Regions from separate parts of the Kribbella sp. NPDC000426 genome, predicted to be linked through region 2. Evidence: riboswitches for the same ligand, from Rfam matches in the RefSeq annotation. Region 2 holds a riboswitch; the other holds the start of a gene.
The links. Region 2 has a riboswitch for glycine ahead of gcvP (aminomethyl-transferring glycine dehydrogenase). Riboswitches for the same ligand answer to the same signal wherever they lie in the genome.
Positions count from the first base shown of each region.

Region 1: another riboswitch for glycine. It lies ahead of ABT313_RS44540 (L-serine ammonia-lyase); the one in region 2 lies ahead of gcvP (aminomethyl-transferring glycine dehydrogenase).

Region 1 is NZ_JBEPDK010000015.1:43,832-58,075, forward strand. It holds gene ABT313_RS44475 (dihydrodipicolinate synthase family protein) at 1-15, shown strand, start outside; gene ABT313_RS44480 (proline racemase family protein) at 12-1,013, shown strand; gene ABT313_RS44485 (glycoside hydrolase family 32 protein) at 1,010-2,713, opposite strand; gene ABT313_RS44490 (UBP-type zinc finger domain-containing protein) at 2,720-3,073, opposite strand; gene ABT313_RS44495 (HD domain-containing protein) at 3,118-3,750, opposite strand; gene ABT313_RS44500 (GlxA family transcriptional regulator) at 3,786-4,760, shown strand; gene ABT313_RS44505 (5-oxoprolinase subunit C family protein) at 4,764-5,600, opposite strand; gene ABT313_RS44510 (5-oxoprolinase subunit B family protein) at 5,597-6,202, opposite strand; gene ABT313_RS44515 (LamB/YcsF family protein) at 6,202-6,954, opposite strand; gene ABT313_RS44520 (GntR family transcriptional regulator) at 7,053-7,775, shown strand; gene ABT313_RS44525 (aminopeptidase P family protein) at 7,853-9,277, shown strand; gene ABT313_RS44530 (hypothetical protein) at 9,470-9,697, shown strand; gene ABT313_RS44535 (alpha/beta fold hydrolase) at 9,701-11,110, opposite strand; glycine riboswitch at 11,233-11,335, shown strand; gene ABT313_RS44540 (L-serine ammonia-lyase) at 11,415-12,788, shown strand; gene ABT313_RS44545 (SDR family oxidoreductase) at 12,789-13,481, opposite strand; gene ABT313_RS44550 (helix-turn-helix transcriptional regulator) at 13,584-14,244, shown strand, end outside.
Region 2 is NZ_JBEPDK010000008.1:382,363-396,606, forward strand. It holds gene ftsR (transcriptional regulator FtsR) at 1-632, shown strand, start outside; gene ABT313_RS36380 (bifunctional nuclease family protein) at 681-1,172, shown strand; gene ABT313_RS36385 (MerR family transcriptional regulator) at 1,490-1,996, shown strand; gene ABT313_RS36390 (dihydrodipicolinate synthase family protein) at 2,011-2,904, shown strand; glycine riboswitch at 2,920-3,009, shown strand; gene gcvP (aminomethyl-transferring glycine dehydrogenase) at 3,080-5,911, shown strand; gene ABT313_RS36400 (serine hydrolase domain-containing protein) at 6,433-7,725, shown strand; partial or broken gene ABT313_RS36405 (hypothetical protein) at 7,815-7,982, shown strand; gene ABT313_RS36410 (helix-turn-helix domain-containing protein) at 7,979-8,296, shown strand; tRNA gene ABT313_RS36415 (tRNA-Asn) at 8,337-8,408, shown strand; gene ABT313_RS36420 (hypothetical protein) at 8,437-10,758, shown strand; gene ABT313_RS36425 (hypothetical protein) at 10,732-11,475, opposite strand; gene ABT313_RS36430 (pyridoxal phosphate-dependent decarboxylase family protein) at 11,645-13,132, shown strand; gene ABT313_RS36435 (IucA/IucC family protein) at 13,129-14,244, shown strand, end outside.

The DNA of each region.
Region 1 (14,244 bases), on a different contig from region 2:
GAGTCGTTGGCATGAGGTCCGTCCGGACGATCTCCGCGATCGACTCGCACACGGAGGGCATGCCGACCCGCGTCGTCACCGGCGGGGTCGGCGTGGTCCCGGGTGCGACGATGGCCGAGAAGCGCGAGTACTTCATCAAGCACCTGGACGACCTGCGGTTGTTCCTGATGAACGAGCCGCGTGGTCACGCCGCGATGAGCGGGGCGATCCTGCAGCCGCCGACCCGCTCCGATGCGGACTGGGGCGTGCTGTACATCGAGGTCTCCGGTCTGCTGCCGATGTGCGGTCACGGCACGATCGGCGTCGCGACCGTGCTGGTCGAGTCCGGCATGGTCGAGGTGACCGAACCGGTCACGCAGGTCCGGCTGGACACACCCGCGGGGCTCGTCGTCGTAGACGTTGCCGTGAGCAACGGTCGCGCGGAGCATGTGACGTTACGCAACGTCCCGTCGTACTCGCATGCATTGGACGCTTCGGTTGACGTGCCCGGACTGGGGAAGGTCACGTACGACCTGGCGTACGGCGGGAACTTCTACGCGATCCTGCCGTTGGAGCAGCTCGGGATCCCGTTCGACCGCGCGGAGAAGGACCGCATCCTGCAGGCCGGTCTGGACATCATGGACGCGATCAACGCGACGGATCGCCCGGTCCATCCGCTCGACCCGGGGATCAATGGCTGCAAGCACGTCCAGTTCACTGCGCCGGGTGGAGACGGCGCGGACTCCCGCAATGCGATGGCGATCCACCCGGGCTGGTTCGATCGCTCACCATGTGGCACGGGTACGTCGGCGCGCATGGCCCAGCTGCACGCCCGTGGCGAGCTCGCGCTCAACACCGACTTCGTCAACGAGTCCTTCATCGGCACCCGCTTCACCGGCCGCCTGATCGAGGAAACAACCGTCGGCCCACACCCGGCTGTCGTCCCCACCGTCACCGGTCGGGCCTGGATCACCGGCACCGCCAACTACCTGCTGGACCCCGATGACCCGTTCCCGACCGGCTTCGTGCTCTAGTGCCAGATCGAAGCGAGCTCGACAACCTCGAGCTCGCCGAGAGTGCAGTCCGCTCCGGACGCGGTGAGCGTCAGCCCGAGGTGACCCGGCTGCACACAGGCCGTCAAAGACGCCTCACCGTCGTTCGCAAACACCTCGACCGACGTCGTATCCACGACGATGTCGAGCTTCCTCACCTCGCCAATCGTCGGCTGCTCCGCCACGGTGCCGGTCTGTCGTTCGGCCGCGGGGGCGTGCGGGTGGTCGGGCGGGAGTAGGGCGATGCTGCGGGAGGTCACGCTGACTTGTGTGCCGTAGATGTTGAGGGTCAGGGTGCCGGCTGGTGCGAGGGTGACGTCGCAGGTGATGCGGAGCAGCGGCGATGCCGTGCCTAGCTGCCACGGGCTTCCCGGTGAAAGGACTCGGGCGGGCCAGTTGTGCCGGGTCCGCGAGAGGCGTTCTAGTTCGGGCATCGGCTTGCGGAACATCCGCAGGCCGGCTGCGGTGCGGTGCAGGGTCAGGTCGCAGGGAATGCTTACCTGTTGGTTGAACGGCATGTTCGGGTAGCGGCCGCCGCGCATCCAGGCGACCTGGACCCGGCGAGGAGCCGTCCCGCTGCCCGCAGCCCAGCTCTGGGTTGCGTAGAAGTGTGGTCCGCCGTCGACCTGCAACTGTGCGGTCTCCTCGACGAAGAACTTCCCGTCGAAGGAGCCGATCGAGTACCGGCCGTCGCCGCGCACGAGGACCCACCGCGTCTCGTCCGAGCCATCAACTCCGAGCTCGAAGAAGTCCGGGCATTCGAAGCTGTCCGAGATCGAGCTGTCCAGCGACTCCCAGTGCAGCAGGTCGTCGGAGCGCAGCAGCTGATAGCGATCGTCGCCGTACAGCACCATCACCCACTGTGCACGCCGGTGATCGCGGAACACCATCGGGTCCCGCTCCGGCAGGTCCATGATCGGGTTGCCGGCGTAGTGCGTCCAGGTCCGGCCGCGATCCAGGCTGTACGAGACGCACTGCGACCGGTTGTCGTTGCGCGACCAGAAGGCGACCATCGCCGGACCGTCGCCGTGCGCCGCGAGACCTGAGGTGTTGTCGACGTCCACGACGCAGCTGCCCGACTGCACGCCGACGTCGAGGGACTCCTCGAAGAACGCCGGCTCCAGCTCGGTCCAGTGCACCAGATCGTTGCTGACGGCATGGATCCAGCACTTGTTCCAGCGCTGCGCGAACAGGTGGTACTCGCCGTCGTGGAAGACCAGCCCGTTGAGGTCGTTGAGCCAGCCCTCCTCGCGTTCGACCGGGTTCAGCCGGTGCATCGCAAACTGCCGGGCGGTGAAGTGGAGCTGTGGTCGCAGAGCTTCCCGGTACAACGGGGATTTCGCGACCACGACGGCCGGCGTCGAGCTCAGGACGATGTCGCTCACGCGGACATAGCCCCACTCGCCGTCCGCTTCGTCGACGACCTCCAGGTGGGCATCCTGGCCGAGCCAGTCGGTCAGGTCGAAGGTCGCCGCATGCAGGCGCTCGGTGGCGCGGCCGGTCTCAGAGCGCACCACCCGCCCGTTGACGACGACGTTCAGGCAGGTTTTGTACTCGTAGTCGCCGCCGCAGATCTGGAAGTTCAGGTACGGCTGGGAGACGACGAACGGCGCCGAGACCAGCCGCCCCGGCGTGGACGTGGTGAAGTCGCCGATGACGACATCGGCGGAGAGGCCGGTCACGGGGCGTCAGCGGTGGAGCTTGCCCTGCCAGCCGGTGGGCACGTTGCCGCCCGGGACCGGCTGGTTCTCCGGGTGGGCGACCGGCGGGGCCAGCTCGGGGCCGTTGTAGTACTCGGCCTCGCCGTAGTGCCAGAACCAGTCCTCGCCCGGTTCGAAGCTGCGGACGATCTGGTGACCGGTCTCGGCCGCGTGGTGGGAGGCGTGCTGCTCGGGGGAGGAGTCGCAGCACCCGATGTGACCGCACTCCGCGCAACGGCGGAGATGGAACCACCAACCGTCGGCTGCCAGGCACTCGACACAGCCGGTGCCGCTCGGAGGGACAGAACTGTCGATGCCCGGGATTCCAGAACTCGCCGTCATACCGCACATCCTCGCCCGTCCCCGCTCCCCTCACAAGCAAGGCCCTACTCGGGCCAGGCGGAGTTCTTGATGACGTCGACGAAGTCGGTGTGGTGGAAACCCGGGACGAAGTGTTCGAGGACGTCGGACTTGACGTTGCCGAACGTCGTCTCGGGCCGGTCCCGGATGCCCTCGGTGAAGGCGGCGAGGATCTGGTTCTTGAAGTCCGGACGCGGGTGCGCGGCGACGACGGCATCGCGCTCCGCGTCGGTGATCACGTCGTACCCGAGGCCGAGGACGTCGAGTTCGACGCCGCGGGTGACGAGCGCGACCTCGGCGGGGAGGTGGAGCGGGATCTCCGGCGTCGTGTGCAGCGCGATGGCCATCCACACCCGGTCGGCTGCCTCGCCGGTGACGCCGTGCTCGTGGAGGAAGCGCCGGGCCTCGTCGGCGCCGTCGATCTCGAAGCGCTGGTCGATCCGGCGGTAGCGCTCGGTCAGGCCGAGGTCGTGGAACAGTGCGCCGACGTATAGCAGCTCGGCGTCGTACTCGAGGTCCTTGCCGCGGAGGGCGCCGAACAGGAACACCCGGCGGGAGTGGTCGAACAGCAGCGGGGACGCGACGTCGCGGACGAGTTCGGTGGCCTCGCGAGCCAGGGCGCTGTCGGGGATCCGGATCCCAGCGATGGTTTCGGTCATGACTCCAGGTTCGCGGTGCGGGTTACGCTGCTGCCATGTCCAATTCGCCATCTCAACCACAGATTCGGACACACCGAGTCGCGTTCGTGGTGTACGACGGGGTGACGCTCCTCGACGTGAGCGGACCGCTCGAAGTGCTCCATCAGGCCAATCGGGGCGGCGGCCGGTACGACACCGTGCTGGTGTCCGCGTCGGGCGGACAGGTGACGACGGCGTCGGGCGTCGTACTCGCGGGGGTGATCCCGGTCGCGGAGGTGGGTGCGGTCGACACGGTGGTCGTAGCCGGTGCCGATCACCTGGTCGAGGCTGTGCCGACCGAGGTGGCCGGGCTGACACGGGCGCTTGCGGACAGGGCTGAGCGGGTGGCGTCAGTGTGCAGCGGGGCGTTCGTACTCGCGGCCCTCGGCTTCCTCGACGACCGGCGGGCGACGACGCACTGGCGGCACGCGGCCGCGATGGCGCGGCAGTACCCGAGGGTGGACGTCGAGCCGGATGCGCTGCACATCACCGACGGGCGGTACGTGACGTCCGCGGGCATCAGCGCCGGCATCGACCTTGCGCTCGCTCTCGTCGAGGCTGACCACGGCCCCGACCTCGCACGGGCAACCGCTCGCGAGTTGGTGGTCTTCCTGCAGCGGCCGGGTGGGCAGTCCCAGTTCTCGACAGCATTGGACACCCCACCGGCTCGAAGCGATCCGCTGCGGGCGGTGGCCGAGGCCGTGGTGGCGGATCCCGCGGGCGACCACACCCTGCCGAACCTTGCGGCATCCGCGGCCGTCAGTCCGCGGCATCTGACTCGTCTGTTCCAGAGCGAGTTCCAGACCACGCCAAGTCGCTGGGTCGAGCGAGTGCGTCTCGACCGGGCTCAGCAGTTGCTGCTCGACGGCCACAGCATCACCAAAGCAGCTCGGCTCAGTGGGCTTGGCAGCGACGAGACCCTGCGACGTGCGTTCGCGAGACATCTCAGCATCACGCCGACGGAGTACCTTCGCCGCTTCCAGACAGCGTGAGCCTCAGCGGACGAGCCGCACCGGCTGGCCCGGCCTCAGCTGTGCGCAGGCGTCCAGGTCGGCGTCGGCGACGTACGCGATGACCGGGTAGCCGCCGGTGACGGGATGGTCGGCCAGGAAGATGACCGGCGTGCCGGACGGCGGGATCTGGATGGCGCCGCGGGCCATGCCTTCGCTCGCCAGCTCGCCGTCCCGGGCGCGTTCCAGCGGCTCGCCGTCGAGGCGTACTCCGACGCGATTGCTGTTGCTGCTGACCTGGTAGGTCTGCGAAAGCAGCGACTCCCAGGCGCCGTCGGTGAACCAGTCTCGTCGCGGGCCCGCAGTCACGCGGAGCGCCACCGTCCCACCGGCCGGATGTGCGACTGGAGCCAGGTCGACCCCGGGCATCGGTTCGACGTCGCGACCGACCGGGAGCGTCTGACCGGCCGTCAGCGGCGCGGGTCCAAGGCCGGACAGCAGGTCGGTCGACCGAGAGCCGAGGACCAGCGGTACGTCGATGCCGCCCCGGACCGCCAGATACGTCCGCAGACCCGTAGTAGGCGGACCGAGGCGGAGCACTTGGCCCGCGCGCAACGTCGCGGGAGCATTCAGAGGTACGCCGGTGCAGGGCGCGCCGGTCATGGCGACGACCAGGTCCACATCGGCGTGGATCACCAGTCCGCCGAAGGTGACCTCGAGCGCCGCCGCGCCGGGGCGATTGCCGACCAGCCGGTTCGCGAGCTCGTACGCAGACCGGTCGCAGGCACCCGACGCCGGTACGCCGAGTGCCGCCTGACCCGCCCGCCCGCGGTCCTGGATTGTTGCCAACGGCCCCGGTTCGAGAACGGTCAGGCTGCTCATCCACGACCCGCGTCGACGAACCGGACCCTCCGGCCCGGGTGGAACAGAGCGGCCGGATCACGCTCCTGGTCGAAGATCTTCGTCGTAGTGCGACCGATCAACTGCCAGCCGCCGGGGGATTCGCGCGGGTAGACGCCGCTGAACTCCCCGGCCAGCGCGACCGCCCCGGTGGGGACCTTCGTCCGGGGTGACGACCGGCGCGGAACGTCCCAGTTGCCGGTGGAGGTCAGGTAGCCGAACCCCGGGGCGAAACCGCAGAAGGCGACGGTCCACTCGTCGGCGGTGTGCCGCGCGATCACGTCGTCGTCGGAACAGCCGAGGATCTCGGCGACGTCGCCCAGATCGGCGCCGTCGTAGATGACGGGGATGTCGATCAGATCGCCGGCCGTCCGGCTGTCCCGGGTCGGAGTCACGTCATGCAGCGTGCGCGTCAAGGTGGCGAGGTCGCCGGTCGTGGTGACCAGCACGGTACGGGCGGCCGGGACGATGTCGACGACATCCGCCGGGGCGTCGGCCGTCAGCGCGGCGTAGTACCCCAGCACCTCGTCGAGATCGTCCAGCTCGACCAGCAGCGCCCGGTCGCCCGCCGGGAGGATTCGCATCAGCCGGTGAACGGGCGCAAGGTGACGCCCGCTCCCTCCAATGCGCCACGGACCCGCCGAGCGATGTCGACGGCGCCAGGGGTGTCACCGTGCACGCAGATAGAAGTCGGGTCGACCACCAGCGAGCCACCCGAGCTGTCTCGGATGGGCTGCCCGGTCGCCATCGCCGTACACCGGGCTGCGATCTCGTCGGCGTCATGCAGCACTGACCCAGCCTCGCGTCGCGACACCAGCGTCCCCTCGGGCGTGTACGCCCGGTCGGCGAAGGCCTCGTGCACAGCCGTCAGCCCGGCCTCCTCCGCGAGCCGCAGCCACACCGAGCCGGGAAGACCGAGCACAGGCAGGGTCTTGTCGTACTCCGCGACCGCGGTGACCACCGCGGCCGCCTGCTCCGCGTGGTGGCCGATCGTGTTGTACAGCGCGCCGTGCGGCTTCACGTACCGCACCTTGTCGCCCGCGATCCGGGCGAACGCGTCCAGCGCACCGATCTGGTACACGACCTCGTCGCGCAACGCGGCCGGCTCGATGTCGAGGAAGCGCCGTCCGAAGCCGGGCTTGTCGGCGTACCCGACGTGGGCGCCGATCGCGACGCCGCGCTCGACCGCCCCGGCCGTCACCCGGCGCATGATCGACGGATCGCCGGCGTGGAACCCGCAGGCCACGTTCGCGCTGGTGACAACGTCGAGCAGGGCCGCGTCGTCGCCCATCGACCAGGAACCGAATCCTTCACCCATGTCCGCGTTGAGGTCCATGCGGCCACCTCCCTCGACCGAGCCTAGAGATTGTTCAACAATCCTGCAAGAGGCTTGTTCTACTTTTCCTGACCGCCGCGGTGCGGGATGATGCGGAGATGAGTACGGGTGGGGCCGAGACCGAACGGCAGGCGTGGCTGCGAACTGTCGCCGCCGACGTCGCGCGACTGGACCGGAGCAGTTCCGCGGAGCGGGCCGCCGACATCCTTCGTCGCAGTATCACCGAAGGCGCGTTGCCGCCCGGCGCCCAACTCTCCGAGATCGAGCTGACCGAGGTCCTGGAGGTCAGCCGGAACACCCTGCGCGAGGCCTTCCGGCTGCTGACCCACGAGGGACTGCTCGTCTACAAGCTGCACCGCGGAGTCTTCGTCCCCGAGCTGGACGAGCACGACGTCATCGACCTCTACCGACTCCGCCGGGTCCTGGAGGTGGACGTCGTCCGCGGACTCGCCGACCGCGACCCGGAGCTGCCGGCCAGCCGGCTCGAGCCGCTGCAGGACGACGTCGAGGCCGCCGAGGCCGCCGCCCGCGCGGACCGCTGGCCGGTCGTCGGTACGGCGAACATGCGCTTCCACGAGCACCTGATCGGGCTGGCCGACAGCTCCCGGATGGACGCGATGACCGGCCGGCTGCTCGCGGAGTTGCGGCTCCTTTTCCACGTGATCGCGACCCCCCGCGAGCTGCACGAGCCGTACATCGAGCGGAACCGCAGGCTGTTCGAGCTGCTCGAGGCCCGCAAGTACGACGAGGCCGCCGCCGACCTGCACGAGTACCTGCTGCACTCCGAGCAGGCCATCCTCGCCGCCTTCCGATCCCGCTAGCCGATAAGGGCTTGCGCCGCCCGGTAAGTACCTGAGTTGATGAGCTGACAACGTCAGCTGCAAAGGGGAGCTCGCTCATGTCCGATGACGCCCGGACCGAAGAAACGCCGAAGTCGTACCGCCCCATCGACGCCAAGGGGTTCCGGGAGTTCATCTCACGTGGCTGGGGGCCGGTGGACCGCTCGGTTTCGGTGCCGGAAGGGCTCGCCGAGGCGGCTGCCGAGCACCGCCGCAAGCTCGCCGCGGCGCTGCCGGGTCGGCGGATCGCGCTCGCGGCCGGCCGGGCGCCGGTCCGGTCGAACGACACCGACTACCAGTTCCGCGCCGACAGCGACTTCGTCTGGCTGACCGGTTGCCAGGCCGAGGGCGCCGTACTGGTGATCTCCGGCGACGGCGACGCGACGTTGTACCTGCGCGAGACGGCCGGCCCGGACGAGGCGGACTTCTTCGCGAACGCGCGTGACGGCGAGCTGTGGATCGGCCCGGTGCCGGGCCTGAAGGACTGGTCGGACGCGCTGCAGATCGCCTGTCGCCCGCTCGAGGAGCTGCCTGCGGCGGTGCGCGGCGCGGTCCCGTTCATGCTCTCGGTGCCCGGCGTCGAGCCGATGCTGGACGCGCTGGTACGGACGTCGCCCACCGACGGCAACGCGTTGCGGCAGACGCTCGCGGAGCTGCGCCGGATCAAGGACGACTGGGAGCTCGACCAGCTGCGGGAGGCGGTCGCGGCCAGCGTGCTCGCGTTCGGCGACGTGGCGAGCGAGCTGCCGGAGGCGATCCGCGGCGGTGGCGAGCGCTGGCTGCAGGGCACCTTCGACCGGCGCGCGCGGACCGCCGGCAACGGCGTCGGGTATGCGTCGATCGTTGCTGCCGGCAACCACGCGCCGGTGCTGCACTGGGTCCGCAACGACGGCCCGGTGAACGAGGGCGACGTGATCCTGCTGGACGCGGGCGTCGAGACGCGCACGCTCTACACCGCCGACGTGACCCGGACGTTCCCGGCGACCGGCGAGTACACCGCTGCGCAGCGGCAGGTCCACGACCTCGTCCACAAGGCCCAGCTCGCATCGCTCGAGGCGGTCAAGGTCGGAGCGCCGTACCGCGCCTTCCAGTACGAGGCGCTGCGGGTGCTGGCCGAAGGGCTGCGGGACTGGGGTCTGCTCGAGGCGTCGATCGACGAACTGCTCGGCCCGGACGGCCAGCAGCACCGCCGCTACATCGTCTGCGGGACCGGCCACTACATCGGCCTCGACGTCCACGACTGCGACGCGTCCCGTCCGGAGGCGTACTTCGCCGGCACCATCGAGGCCGGTATGGCGCTCGCGGTCGAGCCGGGGCTGTACTTCCACCCGAACGACGAGACCGTGCCCCCGGAGCTGCGCGGCATCGGTATCCGGATCGAGGACAACGTCGTCGTCCACGCCGACCGGCTGGAGATCCTCACCGAGGACCTGCCGATCACCACCGACGGCCTGGAGCAGTGGACCAGGTCACACCTGAAGTAATCAAGCGATCGCTCAAAATTAACCGTCACAACCGGTAACACTCGCCCGCCCAGCACGATGTACAGAGCGGGGGAGGGTCGAACTCGGCCGGGCGCGTGGCTAGTGGGGGGCCGCGTCCCACGCGCCAGGCCGAGGCGGCCCCGACTGGGGCCAGGGGGGACCCAGCATCCCTGGGTACGGGGAGTAGTCATCATGAACCTACGGGTGCGAGTAGTGCACTACGGCAGCCGGCACTGGTACGCCGACATCGACGACGCCGACGATCCGCAGCCCGACGATCCGTTCTGGTTCGTCGACAACTGCCGGACCCAGGCGCAGGCACTGGAGACCGCTTGCGGCGAGCTTCGGTTGATGACGGGCCGGCTGGTCCGCGGGGACCAGCTCGACCGCGTCCTCGAAGTCACCGGCGTACCGGTCTGAGTTTCAGCCGGCCGGCGGTACGGCGGCGCAGCTGCTGCCGCGCCTCCGTACCTCACGCGCGATCAGGTAGTCGTCGATCGCGCCCTGCATGCACGGGCTCGAGGTGTAGCTCCCGTGTCCCCAGCCCTCGTAGGTGAGCAGCACTCCGGACCGGCCGAGCTGACGCTGCACGCTCTGCGCCATCCGGTACGGCGTAGCCGGGTCGTGGATCGCGTTGGCGAGCAGCACCGGCGTCTTGAGCCCGTGGACGTCCAGCACGTGCTGCGGGTTGTTCGCCTTCGGTGCGCCGAGACAGATCGACACCGCCATCAGCTGACCCGGGTAGCGCATGTCCCGGTTGTCGCGGGCCAGCCGCTGCAGGTGTGCGGCGTACTCGCGGTAGTCCTTGACCGGGAGGTTCCAGTCCTGACAGAAGACCGCCAGTGGGTACTGCGCGAGTCCGCTGGGCACGGCGGACGCTGACGGGGTCTCGAGGTCCTTCAGCGTCTGAGCCAGCACCCTCCACTGTGGGTCGTAGAGCAGTCTGAACACCTTGAAGCTCAGCTTGAACGGATCACTCGACCGGGCCAGCAGTCCGGTCCACAGCGCATGGATGTCCTGCCCGTGCAGTACGCAGTCCGCCGACGAGTCGCACCACTTCACGAACTCGTCGAACGAGTCCTGTGCTGCGGCCGCCTGGACGTCGAGGAACGACTTCGTCGTCGGCGAGCCGTGGTCGATCACGCTCTCCACCACCATCGCCCGGACCCGGTTCGGGTACGTCTCGGCGTACTGCGCTCCGAGCAGCGTCCCGTACGAGCTGCCGTGGAACGAGATCGTGGACTCACCCAGCGCGCGGCGTACCGCGTCGAGGTCGCGGACCGTCTGCCAAGTGTCGATGTGGTCGTACAGCGGACCGGTGTGCTCGCGGCAGTCCGTCGCCAGCTGCCGGTTGTAGCTGATCGTCGCGGTGAACCCGGCCTTGCTGGTGATGATCGGCGACGGCTGCTTCGCGAGCAGCGCTGCCGAGCACTGCACCGGATTGCTCCGGGCCACGCCCCGCGGGTCGAAGCTGACGATGTCGAAACGGTCCTGCAGATCCGCGCTGAACCGGCTCATCCCCGTCTTGATCCGGTCGACGCCGGAGTCACCGGGCCCGCCCGGCCCGAACACGAGCACGCCGACCCGCCGGCCCTTCGCAGTACGCCGGGCGATGGCGAGGTCGAAAGTCGGTCCACTCGGCTTCCGCCAGTCGACAGGCAGCCGCAGCGTGGCGCATTGCGAGCCCTTCACCAGCGCGGGATCGTCGTCCCCCTCCGGTTGGCAATCGGCCCAGCGCACGCGGCTGGGAACAGCGGAGGCGTTGGTCGTCAGCCCGGCGGCCGCGACACCGAGTACTACAGCGCCGGTCAGGGCGCGTCGGATGAACTTCATGCGAACGATCCTTGGGCAATCGCTTGCTGCCCGGCATCAGGGACGAGCCCCGCCTGACCCCGGTCGCGGTCTGGGGGCTTGCTGGGGTACCGTCCACAGCAGCAGTCAATTCAACAGCCGCATGAACCCGTGCGGGAGAGTCCCGGGCCGAGTAGACACTGAACCGGGCGCCGTAGGAGCAACTCTCCCCAAGAATCTCTCAGGCACCTTCACCGCACGGGCGAGGCACCTCTGGAAGACCTCCCGTCTGACAGAGCGGGGAGGACACCAACGGTCAACGGCGACCGGAAGGAACCTCCACACGATGGCGATCAGCGTCTTCGACCTGTTCAGTATCGGGATCGGCCCGTCGAGCTCCCACACCGTGGGACCGATGCGCGCCGCCCGCACATTCGCGCTCGGCCTCGCCGACGACGGCCTGCTGGCCGCGACGACGACCGTCCACGCCGAGCTGTTCGGTTCGCTCGGTGCGACCGGGCACGGCCACGGCAGCAACAAGGCCGTCCTGCTCGGCCTCGAGGGCGCCGACCCCGAGACCGTCGCCACGCACTCGGTCGACGCCCGGGTCGAGACGATCCGCGAGCGCGGCCGGCTCGTGCTGGCCGGTGAGCACGAGATCGCGTTCGACGAGAACGCCGATCTGGTCATGCACCGCCGCCGGACCCTCCCGTACCACCCGAACGGGATGATCTTCGTCGCCCGCGACGCGGCCGGCGCAGTACTGCGGGAGCGCACCTACTACTCGGTCGGCGGCGGATTCGTCGTCGACGAGAACGCCGCGGCCGGCGATCGGATCGTGCCGGACACGACTCCGCTCAAGTACCCGTTCACCACCGGCGCGGAGCTGCTCGACCGGTGCCGCGAGTCGCAGCTGTCGATCAGCGAGGTGATGCTCGCCAACGAGCTGGCCTGGCGGACCGAGGAGGAGATCCGCGACGGCCTGCTGCGGATCTGGCAGGTCATGCAGGACTGCGTCCGCGAGGGCTGCGAGACCGAGGGCATCCTGCCCGGCGGGCTGAAGGTGCCGCGCCGGGCGCATGCCCTGCACAAGAAGCTCAGCCAGGACCCGTGGTCGGTCGATCCGCTCAAGGTGATGGACTGGGTCAACCTGTTCGCGCTCGCGGTCAACGAGCAGAACGCGTCCGGCGGCCGGATCGTCACCGCGCCGACGAACGGTGCCGCGGGCATCATTCCCGCCGTACTGCACTACTACCGGCGCTTCGTGCCCGGGGCGAGCGAGGCCGGTGCGGTCCGGTTCCTGCTGACCGCCGGCGCGATCGGCGTGCTCTACAAGGAGAACGCGTCGATCTCCGGCGCCGAGGTCGGCTGCCAGGGCGAGGTCGGATCCGCCTGCTCGATGGCCGCCGCCGGCCTGTGCGAGGTCCTCGGCGGTACGCCGCAGCAGGTCGAGAACGCCGCCGAGATCGCGATGGAGCACAACCTCGGCCTGACCTGCGACCCGGTCGGCGGCCTGGTGCAGATCCCGTGCATCGAGCGGAACGCGATGGCGTCGGTGAAGGCGATCAACGCGGCCCGGATGGCGATGCACGGCGACGGCGTCCACGTGGTGACACTCGACAAGGTCATCAAGACCATGCGGGAGACCGGCGCCGACATGAAGATCAAGTACAAGGAGACGTCCCGCGGCGGCCTCGCCGTCAACGTCATCGAGTGCTAGTTACCAGGGGACCGTCCCGTGCAGGCTCAGGTACTGCGCGGTCGGGCCGGTCTGGTCGATCTGCGCGAGCCGGACGATGATCTCCGCACCCTCCTCGATGGTCTGGTAGCCCCTGTAGCCGTTGAACTCGGTCGCCGTGTAGCCCGGGTCGACGGTGTTGATCCGCAGGTTCGGCAGCTGCCGCGCGTACTGCACCGTCAGCATGTTGAGCGCTGCCTTCGAGGCGCCGTACGCCGGGGCAGGCACCCAGACGGGCACCGTGCTCACGACGTCCGGATCCGCCGCGGTGGCGATCGAGCCGAGGCCGCTGGAGACGTTCACGATCACCGGGTTGTCGCTGCGCTCCAGCAACGGCAGGAAGCGGTGGATCATCCGCACCGGGCCGTACACGTTCAGCTCGAAGACCTCCCGGAAGATGTCGGCGGTGAGGTGCTTGACCTCGTTGAGCGGTCCGGGGATGCCGGCGTTGTTGATCAGTACGTCGAGTGACTCCAGCTGCGACGCGGCCGCGTCGACGGACTCGTCGCTCGTGACGTCCAGCTGCAGGTACTGCGCTCCGAGGTCCGCGGCCGCCTGCTTGCCGCGCTCGGGGTCGCGGGCGCCGAGGTAGACAGTGTGTCCCGCCTTGATCAGCTGCTTGGCGGTTTCGTACCCGAGGCCTCTGTTGGCCCCGGTGATGAGTGTCGTGGTCATGCCTTCACCCTCCTGCCGCCGGCACCGCCCAGGTAGTACCCGCGATGTCCTAGGGAATGGCAGTACCAGGCTGTCGGAGCGCCGGCGCGGAATACTGGGGGCATGGCAGAACTCGGTAGGACGCTGCACGCCTGGCGCGACCGGGTGACCCCGGAGCAGGTCGGACTGCCGGCCGGCGGGACCCGGCGCGCGCCGGGTCTACGGCGCGAGGAGCTGGCCCAGCTCGCCGGGTTGTCGGTCGACTACATCGTCCGGCTCGAGCAGGGCCGGTCGGATTCACCGTCCGTGCAGGTGCTGACCGCGCTGGCCCGGGCGCTCCGGCTGTCCGATGCCGAGCGCAACCATCTGTTCGCGCTCGCGGGCGAGGTCGAGCCGTCGCCGGGCCGGATCTCGACGTACATCCCGCCCGGCGTGCAGCGGATCGTGGACCAGCTCGACGGCGCACCGCTGTGCGTGTGCGACGCCGCCTGGACGGTCATCAGCTGGAACCCGCTGTTCGCCGCGATGATCGGCGATCCGTCCGAGTGGCGCGGTCGCGGCCGCAACATCATCTACAAGCAGTTCATGACGCCGGGCGACCGCGTCGTCCAGACCCCGGAGCAGCAGCGGGACTTCCGGATCGCGATGGTGACCGATCTGCGGGCGTCACTGGCGCGCTACCCGCACGACGCCGACCTCCGCGGGCTGATCGACGAGCTCCGTGCCGGGCACGAGGACTTCGCGCGGCTGTGGGACCAGCCTGTCGTCGGCTTCCACCGATCCG
Region 2 (14,244 bases):
TGCTGCAGGCCGAGTTCGCCGACGTCACGATCTCGAAGATCCGGTTCCTCGAGGCCGAGGGGCTGGTGACGCCTGCCCGGACGGCGTCGGGGTACCGCAAGTTCAGTGCCGCCGACGTCGAGCGGTTGCGGTACGTGCTGACCGCGCAACGCGACCAGTACCTGCCGCTGAAGGTGATCAAGGAACATCTCGGCGCGATCGACCGCGGCCTGCGTCCGGCCGCCGCGGGTCCACCGGTCGCGCCGAGTTCGTTGCCGCAGACTCCCGGTCAGCCGGTGGCGGAGGATTTCGGTGCCTCGGGCACCGAGCTGCGGCTGACCCGTGGCGAGCTGCAGGCCGCTGCCGGCGTCTCGGCCGAGTTGCTTGGGGAGTTGGAGAGCCACGGCCTGGTGGTGGCCAGCGGCAACCACTATCCGGGCGACGCGATCGTGATCGCCCAGGTTGCCGCGGAACTGGCCGGGTACGGGCTCGAGCCGCGGCACCTGCGCGCGTTCCGGACGGCGGCCGATCGGGAGGTCGGCCTGATCGAGCAGGTCACCGGCCCGCGCCGTACCGACCAGACCGCGGAGCTGGCCGCCCTGACCGTTCGGTTGCATACCGCACTGGTCCGTTCTCGCCTGCCGCGTCCGTAGCCAACCCACGGGGCACCTCAGGGCTTCCCTGCGGAGTAGGCTGAAGGTGTGCGCGAAGTCGACGTGGTCGGAGTCCGGGTTGAGATGCCCTCGAGTCAGCCGATCGTGCTGCTGAAAGAGGTCGGCGGAGAGCGGTACCTGCCGATCTGGATCGGGGCCGCCGAGGCCAGTGCGATCGCGTTCGCCCAGCAGGGCATGGAGCCGCCCAGGCCGCTGACCCACGACCTGTTCGCCGAGACCATCCGGGTGCTCGGGCACACGCTCAGCCAGGTCCGGATCGTGAACCTGAACGACGGGGTGTTCGAGGCGATCCTGGTCTTCGACGACAAGACCGAGATCTCCGCGCGGCCGTCGGACTCGATCGCGCTTGCGCTGCGGACCGGTACGCCGGTGTTCTGCGCCGAGGAGATCCTGGCCGAGGCCGGGATCCCGGTCCCGGAGAGTGAGACGGCCGACGACGAGGTGGTGGAGGAAGAGGAGGTCGAGCGGTTCCGCGAGTTCCTCGACCAGGTGACTCCGGAGGACTTCGACAAGAGTTAGCCACCCGTCGATTTGCCCCGGGTGGTACAAGAGCGGCTTGGTAACGATTCGTACGGCGGTCGCGACACGCTCCCGGCTCGGTGCGGTTGTCGTTGACCCGGTTGGGGCGGCAGCTTACCGTGAAGGAGTCGTGGGGTGCTGTCACTCCACGGAGATGGCTCGTTCCAGTCGGTATCCAGGGAGGCTCAGGCGTGACACGCACCGGCGACACGGATCTGACGGCGCAGTCGACGTCCGACGCGCACGCCAAGGCTGTGGCAGAGGCTACGGCCACCGCCGGCGTCCAGGGTCTGCTGTTCGACGACGACCTGCGGCCGATGCCGGAGGATGTCGGGTTCCGCGGCCCGACGGCCTGCGCCGCGGCCGGGATCACCTACCGGCAGCTCGACTACTGGGCGCGGACCGGTCTGGTCTCGCCGTCGGTCAGGCCGGCGACCGGCTCCGGGACGCAACGGTTGTACGGTTTCCGTGACGTTCTGTTGCTGAAGGTGATCAAGCGGCTGCTCGACGCCGGGATCTCGCTGCAGCAGATCCGGACCGCGATCGCGCACCTGAGCAAGCGCGGCTTCGACGACCTGACCCAGATCACGCTGATGAGCGACGGCGCCTCGGTCTACATGTGCTCCTCGCCCGACGAGGTGATCGACCTGCTGGCCGGCGGCCAGGGCGTGTTCGGTATCGCGCTCGGCGGCGTCTGGCGCGAGGTCGAAGGCTCGCTGTCCGAGCTGCCCACCGAGCGTGCCGACGGTCACGACGACGGCGAGTCCGACGGCCACGCCGGCGACGAGCTCGCCGCCCGCCGCCGCGCCCGGATGACGGGCTGACATAGTTCTGTCCTGTGCGCCCACTCACTGCTGACTCGCTCCGCGGTGTGTGGGCGACTTTGTTGCTGCCCCTCAACCCGGACGACTCGATCGACTTCGCCCGGCTCGAGTCCCAGGTCGCCGTACTGGCGTCGTCCGAGGTGGATGGCCTGTACGCCCACGGGACGGCGGGGGAGTTCCAGACGCTGACCGAGGACGAGTTCGACCGGATCAACTCGTTGCTCGTGGCCGCGGGTAAACCGTTCCAGCTCGGCGCCAGCCACCCGTCGGCCCAGGTGCAGCTGTCGCGGGTCGAGCGAGCGGCGAAGCTGGCGCCTGGAGCGATTCAGGTGATCGTCCCGGACTGGCTCCCGTTGAACGACCGTGAGTTGCTGACCTTCTTCCGGCGGGCGGCCGAGGTGGCAGGGGACGTGCCGCTCGTGTTCTACAACCCACCGCACGCGAAGACCGCCGTCGGGCCGCGGCAGCTGTGTGAGCTGGCGCAGGCGGTGCCGAGTCTGATCGGGTTGAAGACCGCGGGTGGGGACAGGGTCTGGTTCGACGAGGCTCTGGAGTCGGGGCTGGCGATCTTCGTGCCTGGACACTTCCTGGCGAGTATGTCGTTACTCGGTGCACACGGCAGCTACTCGAACGTCGCTGCGCTGTCACCCGACGGCGCCGTACGGACCGCTCACGATCTGGACGTCGAACGCCGGATCGCCGAGTTCTTCGCGGCGCACGTCGCGCCGCTGCAGAAGCTCGGCCTGTCGAACCCGGCGCTCGACAAGTTCCTTGCCGCGGTCGGCGACTGGGCCGACGTCGGCACCCGGGTCCGCTGGCCGATGCAGTCGGCGACCGCGCGGCAGGTCGAGGCGGCCAGGCCCGCCGCCCGGAGACTCCTGCCCGAACTGTTCGCAGAATCCTGGTAACCTCGGGACTGCCGTACACAGCACTCGGGAGAGACCCGTGTCATCGGGCGCCGAAGGGGCAATTCCTCCCCGGAACCTCTCAGGCCCATGGACCGAGTGCCACAGGCGACTCTGGAGCGCGCTCGCGTGACAGAGGGGGAGGCGACCGGAAGCATTGTCAGCAACGGAGCCTCTGATGACCGAACTGTCCGCAATCTTCGCCGACCGCCACATCGGGCCACGCCCGGACGAGGTCGCGCGCATGGTGCAGCTGCTCGGGTACGCCGACGTCGACGCACTGGTCGATGCCGCCGTACCGGACTCGATCCGCTCGGCCGAGCCGCTCCGGCTGCCTGAGCCGGCCTCCGAGGTCGACGCGCTGACCGAGCTCCGCCAGCTCGCGGCCCGCAACAACGTCGCGACCTCGATGATCGGCCAGGGGTACTACGGCACGTTCACACCGTCGGTCATCGTCCGACGACTGGTCGAGAACCCGGCCTGGTACACCGCCTACACGCCGTACCAGCCCGAGATCTCCCAGGGCCGCCTCGAGGCGCTGCTGAACTTCCAGACCGTCGTCTCCGACCTGACCGGCCTGCCGACCGCGAACGCGTCGCTGCTCGACGAGGGCACCGCGGCCGCTGAGGCGATGACGCTGGCCCACCGCTCCAACAAGAAGAGCAAGTCGGACCGCTTCCTGGTAGACGCCGACTGCTTCGCCCAGACCGTCGCCGTCGTGCAGACCCGCGCCGAGGCGCTCGGCATCGAGGTCGTCGTCGCCGACACCAGCGAGGGCCTGCCGGAGGGTGACTTCTTCGGTCTCCTTGTGCAGTACCCGGGCTCCAACGGCGCCGTCCGCGATCTCAAGCCGCTGATCGAGACGGCGCACGAGCGCGACACGTTGGTTGCCGTCGCCTCCGATCTGCTCGCGCTGACGGTGCTCGACGCACCGGGTGAGGCCGGCGCCGACATCGTCATCGGTTCCTCGCAGCGCTTCGGCGTACCGCTGTTCTACGGCGGCCCGCACGCCGGCTTCATGTCCGTGCGGTCCGGCCTCGAGCGGTCGTTGCCCGGTCGCCTCGTCGGCGTATCGGTCGACGCCGACGGCGCCCCGGCGTACCGGCTGGCGCTGCAGACGCGTGAGCAGCACATCCGTCGCGAGAAGGCGACCTCGAACATCTGTACGGCGCAGGTCCTCCTGGCCGTCGTCGCCTCGATGTACGCCGTGTACCACGGGCCGGACGGTCTTCGCGCGATCGCCGAGCGGGTGCATTCGTATGCCGGGAAGCTCGCCGCGTCGCTGCGAGCGGGCGAGGTCGAGGTCGTGCACGACGACTTCTTCGACACCGTGCTCGCCCGCGTGCCGGGTCAGGCCGCCGACGTGGTCGACGCCGCCCGGCAGAACGGGATCTGGCTGCGGCTCGTCGACGCGGACCACGTCGGCATCTCCTGCGACGAGAAGACCGATGTCGCCACGCTGACGCGGGTCTGCCAGTCCTTCGGGGTGCAGTACGACGACACGCTGGGCGCCGCGGCGATCGCCGTACCGCGGACGACGGAGTACCTGACGCACCCGGTGTTCAACACGCACCGGTCCGAGACGGCGATGCTGCGGTACCTGCGCAAGCTGTCCGACAAGGACTACGCGCTCGACCGCGGGATGATCCCGCTCGGCTCGTGCACGATGAAGCTGAACGCGACGACCGAGATGGAGCCGGTCACCTGGCCGGAGTTCGCGGACCTGCACCCGTTCGCGCCGGTCGAGGACGCGGCCGGATACCTGAAGCTGATCGGTCAGCTCGAGCGCTGGCTCGCCGAGGTCACCGGCTACGCGAAGGTCTCGATCCAGCCGAACGCGGGTTCGCAGGGTGAGCTCGCCGGTCTGCTCGCGATCCGCGGCTACCACCGGGCCCAGGGTTCTGCGGAGCGCAACGTCTGCCTCATCCCGGCGTCGGCGCACGGCACCAACGCCGCCTCCGCGGTGATGGCCGGTATGAAGGTTGTCGTTGTCAAGGGCAACGACGACGGCACGATCGACCTGGACGACCTGCGGGCCAAGGCCTCCGAGCACGCGTCGAAGCTGGCGGCCATCATGATCACGTACCCGTCGACGCACGGTGTGTACGAGGAGAGCGTCCGCGAGGTCTGCTCGATCGTCCACGAGCACGGCGGCCAGGTGTACGTCGACGGCGCGAACCTGAACGCGCTGCTGGGGCTGGCCAAGCCGGGTGAGTTCGGCGGCGACGTCAGCCACCTGAACCTGCACAAGACGTTCTGCATCCCGCACGGCGGCGGCGGTCCGGGTGTCGGGCCGGTCGGCGTCGCGGCCCACCTTGCGCCGTACCTGCCGAACCACCCGCTGCTCGACCAGGCCGGTCCCGAGTCCGGCGTCGGGCCGATCAGCGCGGCGCCGTTCGGATCCGCGGGCGTGCTGGCGATCTCGTGGGCCTACATCCGGATGATGGGCGCGTCCGGGCTGACCGACGCGACCAAGACCGCCGTACTGAGCGCGAACTACGTGGCGAAGCGGCTCGAGGGCGCGTTCCCGGTGCTGTACACGGGTGAGAACGGGCTGGTCGCGCACGAGTGCATCCTGGATCTGCGGCCGATGACGAAGGAGACCGGGATCTCGGTCGACGACGTCGCGAAGCGGCTGATCGACTACGGCTTCCACGCGCCGACGATGTCGTTCCCGGTCGCGGGCACGCTGATGGTCGAGCCGACCGAGTCCGAGGACCTGGACGAACTGGACCGCTTCTGCGACGCGATGATCGCGATCCGGCACGAGATCGACCGGGTCGCGGCAGGCGAGTGGCCGGCCGCGGACAACCCGCTGGTGAACGCCCCGCACACCGCCGAATCCGTCATCAACGACAAGTGGGAACACGCCTACACCCGCGAAGAGGCCGCCTTCCCCCGCTCGGTGGACCGCGCCTCCAAGTACTGGCCCCCCGTCCGCCGAATCGACGGCGCCTACGGCGACCGCAACCTAATCTGCTCCTGCCCCGCCCCCGAAGCCTTCGAGTAGAAGACGAAGAGCAAGAGAAAGATAGGTTTGGCGTGGTGGCCGGCTCCGGCGACCGATCGACGGGTCGGACCAGGTCCGATCGGGGCACGGGGTCTGCACCGACGGGTCGTACTCGTGCTGAGGCAGGCCTGAACTGACCGCCCCGGACCAGCTTTCCGGAACATAGCTGCCAGCGAGCGCCAACTTCTTTCCGGAAAGCGACACCTCGGCCCACCGCCGACTTCGGTCTCGCAGATGTTCCACCCGATCAAGCTGTTCGCGGTGGAGCGTCTGAGGGATCTGCAGTTCGACAGGAGGTCTCACATCGTCGGCTGGGTTTCCGGTTCGGCTGTACGACGCGCACAGCCGAACGCCTGCATGATCCACAGCCCCGCCGAGTCGTGGCGAACGGTTCCGACCCCGAACGCCGAGCCGCCGCCTGCGTCGACGCGGGCTGTGGGCTGTCCACCGGGGTGGTTACGTGGACATTAGGATGTCAGGGCGTTGTGGACCTGTTGGTGTGGAGGCGTTGGGTGAGTTCTGTGCGTCCTGATACTGCTGCTGCGTTGGTTGCTGAGGTTGCTACGGCTCAGGGGGAGTCGCGGGTGCCTTCGGTTGTAGCGGGGGTGGTTCGGGGCGGGGAGTTGGTGTGGACGGGGACGCGCGGGCGGTTCGCGACGGCTGATGGTGGGCTGCCGGGTGTAGAGGTGCAGTACCGGGTCGGCTCGATCACCAAGACGTTGACGGCGATCCTGGTGATGCAGTGCCGGGATGACGGGCTGCTGTCGCTGAATGATGCTGTGGGCAAGCATCTGCCGGGGATCGCGTTCGGGGACCGGACGATCCGGCACCTGCTCGCGCACAGCGGTGGGATGAACGCGGAGCCCGAAGGCCCTTGGTGGGAACGGAATCCGGGGGTCACCTTCGACGAGCTGACCGCGGCGATGGACGACTCGCAGGCCGTCGGCCCAGCGGATCGCCGGCACCACTACTCGAACCTCGGGTACGGCCTGCTCGGCGAGATCGTCGCGCGCCTCCGCGGCCTTCCGTGGATCGAGCTCGTCCAAACCCGGATCCTGAACGCCCTCGAGATGCGCCGTACGACGTACTTCCCGGAGGCCCCGGCGGCCGAGGGGTTCTCGGTGCACCCATTCAGCGGGCAGCTCGTCCCGGAGCCGGCGTACGACTCCGGCGCGATGGCCCCGGCCGGGCAGCTGTGGAGCACGATCGAGGACCTGGCCCGGTACGCGTCGTTCTGGATCGACCCGGTCCACGAGATCCTGAGCCGCGACACGGTCGAGGAGATGGCGGCGCCGGTCGCCTCGGATCCGCGCGAAGGCCTGACCGCGTCGTACGGCCTGGGGCTGCGGTTGATCGCCGACGACCCGCATCTGCTGATCGGCCACACCGGCTCGATGCCCGGCTTCCTCGCGGGCCTGTTCGTCGACCGCGTACGCCGGATCGGCGCGGTCACGCTCGGCAACGCGACGTACGGGCGGGTCGCCTCACTCGCGCCCGACCTGCTCCGCATCCTCACAACCTACGAGCCGCCGCTCACCCAGGAGTGGGTCCCCGAGCCAAACCTTGCCCAGGGCACCGACCTCCTCGGCCAGTGGTACTGGGGCAACACGCCGCTCACCATCTCCGTCTCCGCCGGCATCCTCCAACTCACCGGCGGCCTCACGACCCGCCTCTCCCCCCTGGAACCCGACCTCTACCTGGGCCGAGACGGCTACCTAGCAGGCGAAAAACTCCACGTCATCCGCACCGGCAACACCATCTCCCACCTCAACATCGCCACCTTCATCCTGACGAGAACGCCCTACGGCGACTGATGCCGATCAGCCGGGTTTACCATTTGCTATACCTAAGCCAGAGCGATGCACGAGTTTGTGCGGACAATTGACGCACTGCCCGAGGCGCGGTCCGGATCTTGTTTGCGTTCGATCCGTGGCGATCGAGCATCCTGCTGGTCGCCGGGGATGAGGCCGGTCGGTGGAAGGCTTGGTACAACGAGGCGATCCCGCTCGCGGAGCACCGTTACGAGATCTACGTGAAGGAACGACAGGCTGACGAGGAGGGCGAGCGATGAGCGGCTACGTGAGTTGGCGGGACATCCGTGATCAGGAGGTCGCACGTGCCGGGGGTGAGGAGAGCGTCGCGGCAGGCAAGCAGGAACTCCTTGCGGAGGTGCAGGGACACCGCTTGGCGGAGATCCGGCGCGCTCGTGGCTTGACCCAGACCCAGGTCGCCGAGCGGATGGGAGTGACCAAGGGTCGGGTCTCCCAGATCGAGAAGGGCAAGATCTCGGGCCAGGAAGTCCTCCTGCGCTATGCGGCCGCGCTTGGCGGTCGCCTGCACCAGGCGATCTATTTCGACGATGGCGACATAGCCGCGATCGCCTGAGCGCCGAAAACCCCTACGGCGGTTAGGCTGTGAGGCGTTGCATGGAGTAGATCAGGGGTAGATCGCCCGGCTGTTAACCGGGAGGGCGCAGGTTCGAGTCCTGCCTCCATGTCTTTGGATGACTAGGGAAATGGGGTCCTATGTCAGAGGAAGCGCGGGCGGAAGCCTCGGCCGGGTATGCGATGGGGCGGCTGGAGATGGCTCTCGAGCGTGCCCTGACCTCTGACGATCTGGACGTACGGCGACGTGCGGCGGCGCGGGTCGATGCCTGGCGCAACGTTCTCGACGGGATGGCGTCGGGGCGGCTCACGATCGGATCGCGGACCCCGGTGGCGGACACGCCGGCCTGGGTCACGCTCGAGGTGGCGCACGGCGGGTTCGCGACCGGGCGGTACGTCGCGGAGGCGCCGCTGCGCGAAGACGAGCTGGCCCGATTGCCGGAGGACGCGCCGGGGGAGACCGACAGGGAGCGACTCAACCTGTGGTTCCTCAGCGATGAAGGGCTCGCGGAGCTCAGCCAGGCCCTGCGGACCGGCAACTACCGCGTCGACGTCCCGGAGGAGTCGGCGCTGCTGGTCGTCGCCTGGTTGCTCGAGCGAGAGCAGTACGCCGCCGCGCTCGATCTCACGTCAGAACTGCGTCCGCTGATGCATCGGTTCCGGTTCACTCCGACGTTCAGCCCGTCCTCGGCCCCGGCCGGCTCGGTCGTGCGGCTGCAACCCGTCGGCGAGGTCCGCAGTATGTTGCGCCAGGCAACGGTACGCCCCCGGATCGCCGCCATGCTGGAGACTTTGCGGGTCTGGAACCCGCTGTACGACCGGCTCGTCGCGATGTGGTGCGACACGGTCGACGACGAACTGCCCGAGCTGACCGCCGACGGCACGGTCGTCGGAGGTTGGCCCTGCCGGGTCTGGCCGGACGACTGGGTGGAACGGCGATCTCAATGGCTGGACGAGTTTCGCGCCGCCGCCGAGGTCCATCGGCCGCGACATCCGAAGAGCAACTTCGCCCGGTTGCAGGCGGCGCTAGAGCGTTGCCCGTCCGACAGTTCAGCGCTGACCGGTCGTGAGGTCGGTTGGATCCGACGCGCGCTGGCCAACACGATCCAGGCCCACGGCGCGCCCGGCTCGGAGGCGCGTGCGGCCTTGCGTACGACGCAGAACGCGGTCGCCGCGCGGCCTACGTACGCGACTTTGGCGCACCTGCTGAGCTGCCGGCTGGATCGGTTCCCGGATGACGGCGGGCTGCCGACGCTCGACGCGATCGACGGTGAGGTGACAGCGGACGAGGTCCCGGCGGCGGCCGGCTCAGCCATTCCGGCGCATCTGCTTGCGAAGGCAGCACGGGCACTCGAGGCCCCGATCGGTGAGTTGGTGGATCGCGGCGTCATCAGCTCGGGCGAGGTGCTCGCGCAGGTGCTGCCGCAGATCACGTCCCAGCTGCTCGCCGCCAACATCGAGGACCCGACGCTGGCCGCCGCCTACGCCCAGACGTACGCCGCCTTCCGTCGCCGCCGGAGCCTGCTGCTGCTCAACCTGGAGCACCAGGTGCGCTTCGAGGAGCTGCCCTGGGTTGATGCCGTGGCGCCGTACCGCGATCGGCGCGCGCAGGCGACCCGGGCCGCCGCGCAGTCGCTGCGTGAGACGGCGGTCATCGCACTGACGGCGTTCCCGCAGACGATCCTGCCGAACCCGCTCGTGCGTGAGCTGGGCGCGCTGGCCTCGCAGGCCGACCTGAAGCTGCCCCTGGTCGAGGAGGTAGCGGCTGACATCTTCATGGGGACGTTCACCGAGAAGTGGCGCGCGGCGGCTGCCATGGCGAGCCGAGTGCTGTCAGGGACGCTGTACGCGCAGTACTACGCCCTGCCCGCCGCCTGGCCGGCTCTGGAGCAGCGCCGCTACAAGCGCTGGGGCAAGGCGACCGCAGACGACTTCGCAGAGGTGTGCAGTCGGCGCGCTCTCGAGGCACAGACCGGCAACGGTGGGTACGTCGCCAAGAACGGTACTGTCCTGGAGCAGAGCCAGATCCTGACCACGCACAACCTGGCAGTGCTGGTCGACGCATTGCAGCTCACGGACTGGCTGCGGGAGGTCGCCCCTGACCTGGCTGACCGCGCATTCGCCTGGGCGGTGCAGCGCCAGACCCAGCCGCCGACGGCGTGGATCACCGAGCTGCAGGGGATCAAGAACACGGCGTACGCGTGGCGGCAGGCGATCTTCTACCTGAGCTTCTGCGACCAGTCCGCGCAGCGCGACGTGCTGACGAGGCTGGGGGAGCGGTCCGGCGCACTAGGACCACGGATCGCGCCGGCTGTCGCAGGGCTGCGGCAGGTGGCCGCAGGGGACCGCTTCAACTCGGAAGGCCGGACTGCCCGCGGTGGGCGTCGGCTGCTGGGTTGGAGCGTCGGACCGCACTGGTTGGCGCGGCACGGACTGTCAAGGCATGACCTTCACCAGTACTAGTCGCTCCGCTGGGCCTCGCACTGACAGCTCAGCCACCGGACCGATGCCACGAACGTAGTACTTGTTGTCCACCACATCCGGCTCGAGCGCTGTGGTCTCCACGGTGCGCAAGGCGTTCCGGAACGTGCGGTACGGGACGGTTACCGTCGCGTGGCGTTCGACGGCCCAGAACACGTCCTCGGCCTCACCGGCGTACCACTCCTGACGGAACTTGCGTCCGAGCTGAGGGCGGGCCTGCATGAACACGCCGGCCTGTGCCCCGTCCACTCCGGCGTGGAACGAGCCCTCGGTGCTCACCACTCTGCCGTGGCTGTCCAGTTCGGCGGTGTCCTCGCCGAAGTACCAGACGTTGCCGCAACGGTCCTGCGCGTAGTAGTCGCTGGTGCGCTCCGCCAGCACTCTGTCCAGATAGAGACGGTCCTCGACCACGCGGGTGAGTACTCCGGCGACCAGTTTGGTCCTCGGGGTGATGACGACCACGTCGAGTGCCTTCTTGCCGTCCTTGACGCCGGTGGAAACCAGCGTGCGCCGCGGTTTCAGCGGGAACCACGGGTTGGTCACGTCGGCGGTGTGCCGCGACCGCTCGAACTTCGGGTGATATCGGCTGCCGGGCCCGAAGACCGGCAACTGACAGGCCGCATGTGCCTCGGCCGGCGCCGGAACCATCGCTGCGACCGAGACGCCGACGGTCGCAAGCAGTACAGCGGGCTTGAACATGATGCTCCCTTCGTCGCCCTTCAGCCTGCGACCGGACTGCTGAACCAGGCCTGAACCGTGAGGATGTTCACGTCACGGGTAGTCGGGTTGACACGATGGGTACGGCGGGCAAAAGTTAGGGCTGCCTTAGTAAGGGTTGCCTTACTCGACAACTTCCCGGGAGATCTGGATGTCGCAGCCCGCGCGTCTGACCGCGCTGCCAACACCCGTCCGCGATCCGTTCACCGACCGCTGGCCGCTGGCCTCGACGGTCGCGGATCGGGAACGTGGACCGTTGCCGCACGGTTCGCCGGGAGCGGTACTGCGCCGGGCCGCCGAGGTGCTGGGTGAGCCGCGGATCCCGTCGACCGGGGTGGGGGAGTCGGCCGCGCTGGACCTGATCGCGGGACTGCTGGACCAGGACGGCATCGACCTGAGTCACCCGCATGCGGCGGCACACTTGCAGCCGCCGGTGCTCCAGGTCGCGGTCGACGCGGACGCGCTGGCCTCGGCCTCGAACGCGTCGATGGACACGTACGACTCCGGTCCGGCCACGCTCGCGATCGAGCAGTGGGTCGTGAAGGCGCTGGCCGGTCTCGCCGGGTTCGGCCCGGAGGCGGACGGCGTACTCACGCCCGGCGGTTCGATCTCGAACCTGCTCGCGGTCCTGATCGCCCGTGACAGCGCGGCCGCCGCGGCCGGACTCGACGTACGGCGGAACGGCCTGCAGGGGCTGGAGCGGCCGGTCGTGTTCTGTTCCGAGCTGGCGCACTTCTCGGTCCAGCGAGCCTGCGCCGCCCTCGGGCTCGGTGAGTCGGCCGCGATCACGATTCCGTCCGATGAGAACTTCCGCCTGCGCACCGACGTACTCGCCGAGGAGCTGGCGAAGCCTGGCCGTACGCCGGTCGCAGTGGTCGCGACGGCCGGTACGACGGACTTCGGCTCGATCGACCCGATCGCTGAGGTCGCCGCGCTGGCCCGGGCGTACGGGGTGTGGATGCACGTGGATGCGGCGTACGGGTTCGGGGCGCTGTTCTCTGAGCGACTGGCCCCGCTGCTCGCCGACCTGCCGCTGGCGGACTCGGTCACACTGGACCTGCACAAGATCGGCTGGCAGCCGGCCGCGACCAGCGTGCTGCTTGTCGCCGACCGGACCCGGTTCTCGGCGTTCGACCGGTCGGTGGACTACCTGAACCCGGCCGACGACATCGACTCCGGGCTGGACGGGCTGCTCGGGCGCAGCCTGCAGACCACCCGCCGTCCGGATGCGGTCAAGGTTGCCACCACGCTGACGGCGTACGGGCGGTCCGGACTGGGCACAATGCTCGACACCTGTCACGAACTCGCGCACGCCGCCGCGGCCCGGGTCGTTGCCGACAGCAACCTTGAGTTGCTGGCGCCGGTGACCCTGACCACGGTGTTGTTCCGGGTCGCCGGGCAGGGGCTGGAGGCATCCGCTGCGGACGCCCTCCAGGGCGAGGTCCGGCGCCGGTTGCTGACGTCCGGGCGGGTGCTGATCGGCCGGACCAAGCTGCCGGCCCGCGGCGGCCGCCCGGCAACGGTCGCGTTGAAGTTGACGCTGCTGAACCCGAACGCCACCGCGACGGACATCGAGGACCTGCTCGACCAGGTCGTGGCCACCGGCCTCGACGTCCTGACCGGTGAAGGAGCAGCGTGAGTACTGCGGTTGCAGCGCACCTGAACGCGATCCTGCGGTGCTACACCCGGGAGTCGTCCGTGCCGGTGGCGGTCGGACCGTTGTCGTTCTCGGTGGGCTCGTCGACGGTCACGGCGCGGGTTTCGCATGCGTCGCGGACGGGGTTGCACCAGTTCGACGACGTGCTGGTGGACGGCGTACCGGCTGTTCCTGAGGAGCTGGTGCGGGTGCTGTCGGCGGACGCCGATCCGGCAGAGATCGACGACCTGGCTGCGCGTACGGCGGAGTCGGTGCGGAACGTCGACCTGTTCGTGTCCGGGGCTGACGGGGAGCGCGGGCCGGGGCGCTTCCTGGAGTTCGAGCAGGCGTTGCTGTTCGGGCATCTGAACCACCCCGCGCCGAAGAGCCGGGACGGACTGAGCGGTGCCGAGCTGGCGGCGTACTCGCCGGAGCTCGGTGGCCGTTTCGCAGTGCACTGGTTCGAGGCCGACGCCGAGCTGGTGTCGTCGGACCAGGTGGCTGGCGCGCCCTCGCTGCAGGGACTGGACGCTGTGCAGCTGATGGGCGCGCTGGCCGGTATCACCCCGTCGTCGGGCCGAGTGCTGATCCCGGCCCACCCGTGGCAGGCCGCGGCCGTTGCGGCGCGGCCGCGGGTGGCGTCACTGATCGCCTCTGGTCGGGTCAAGGCGCTGGGGCCGCAGGGTGCGCAGTGGTACCCGACGTCCTCTCTGCGCACGGTCTTTCACCCCGATCTGCCGGTCATGCTCAAGCTGTCGCTCGGGCTGCGGATCACCAACTCGCGGCGTGAGTCGACGCCGACCGAGCTGCGTCGCGGGCTGGAGATCAACCGCCTGCTCGACGCGGCGTACAACGCGGGTACGGCGACCGCGCACCCGCGCTTCAGCATCGTCAGGGACCCGGCCTGGGTTGCTCTTGACGAGGGTGGACCGACATTGACTGGTATTGACGTGGCTGTACGAGAAGTGCCGACAGACGTCAACAGTTATGCATGTTTGGCGGGTCTCGTCGCGCCTCGTCCGGGCGGGCTCAGCCGGTTGAGTGTGTACGCCGCGGACGATCCGGCCGGCTGGGTGGCGGAGTACATCGACAACGTGCTGGTTCCGATGCTGCAC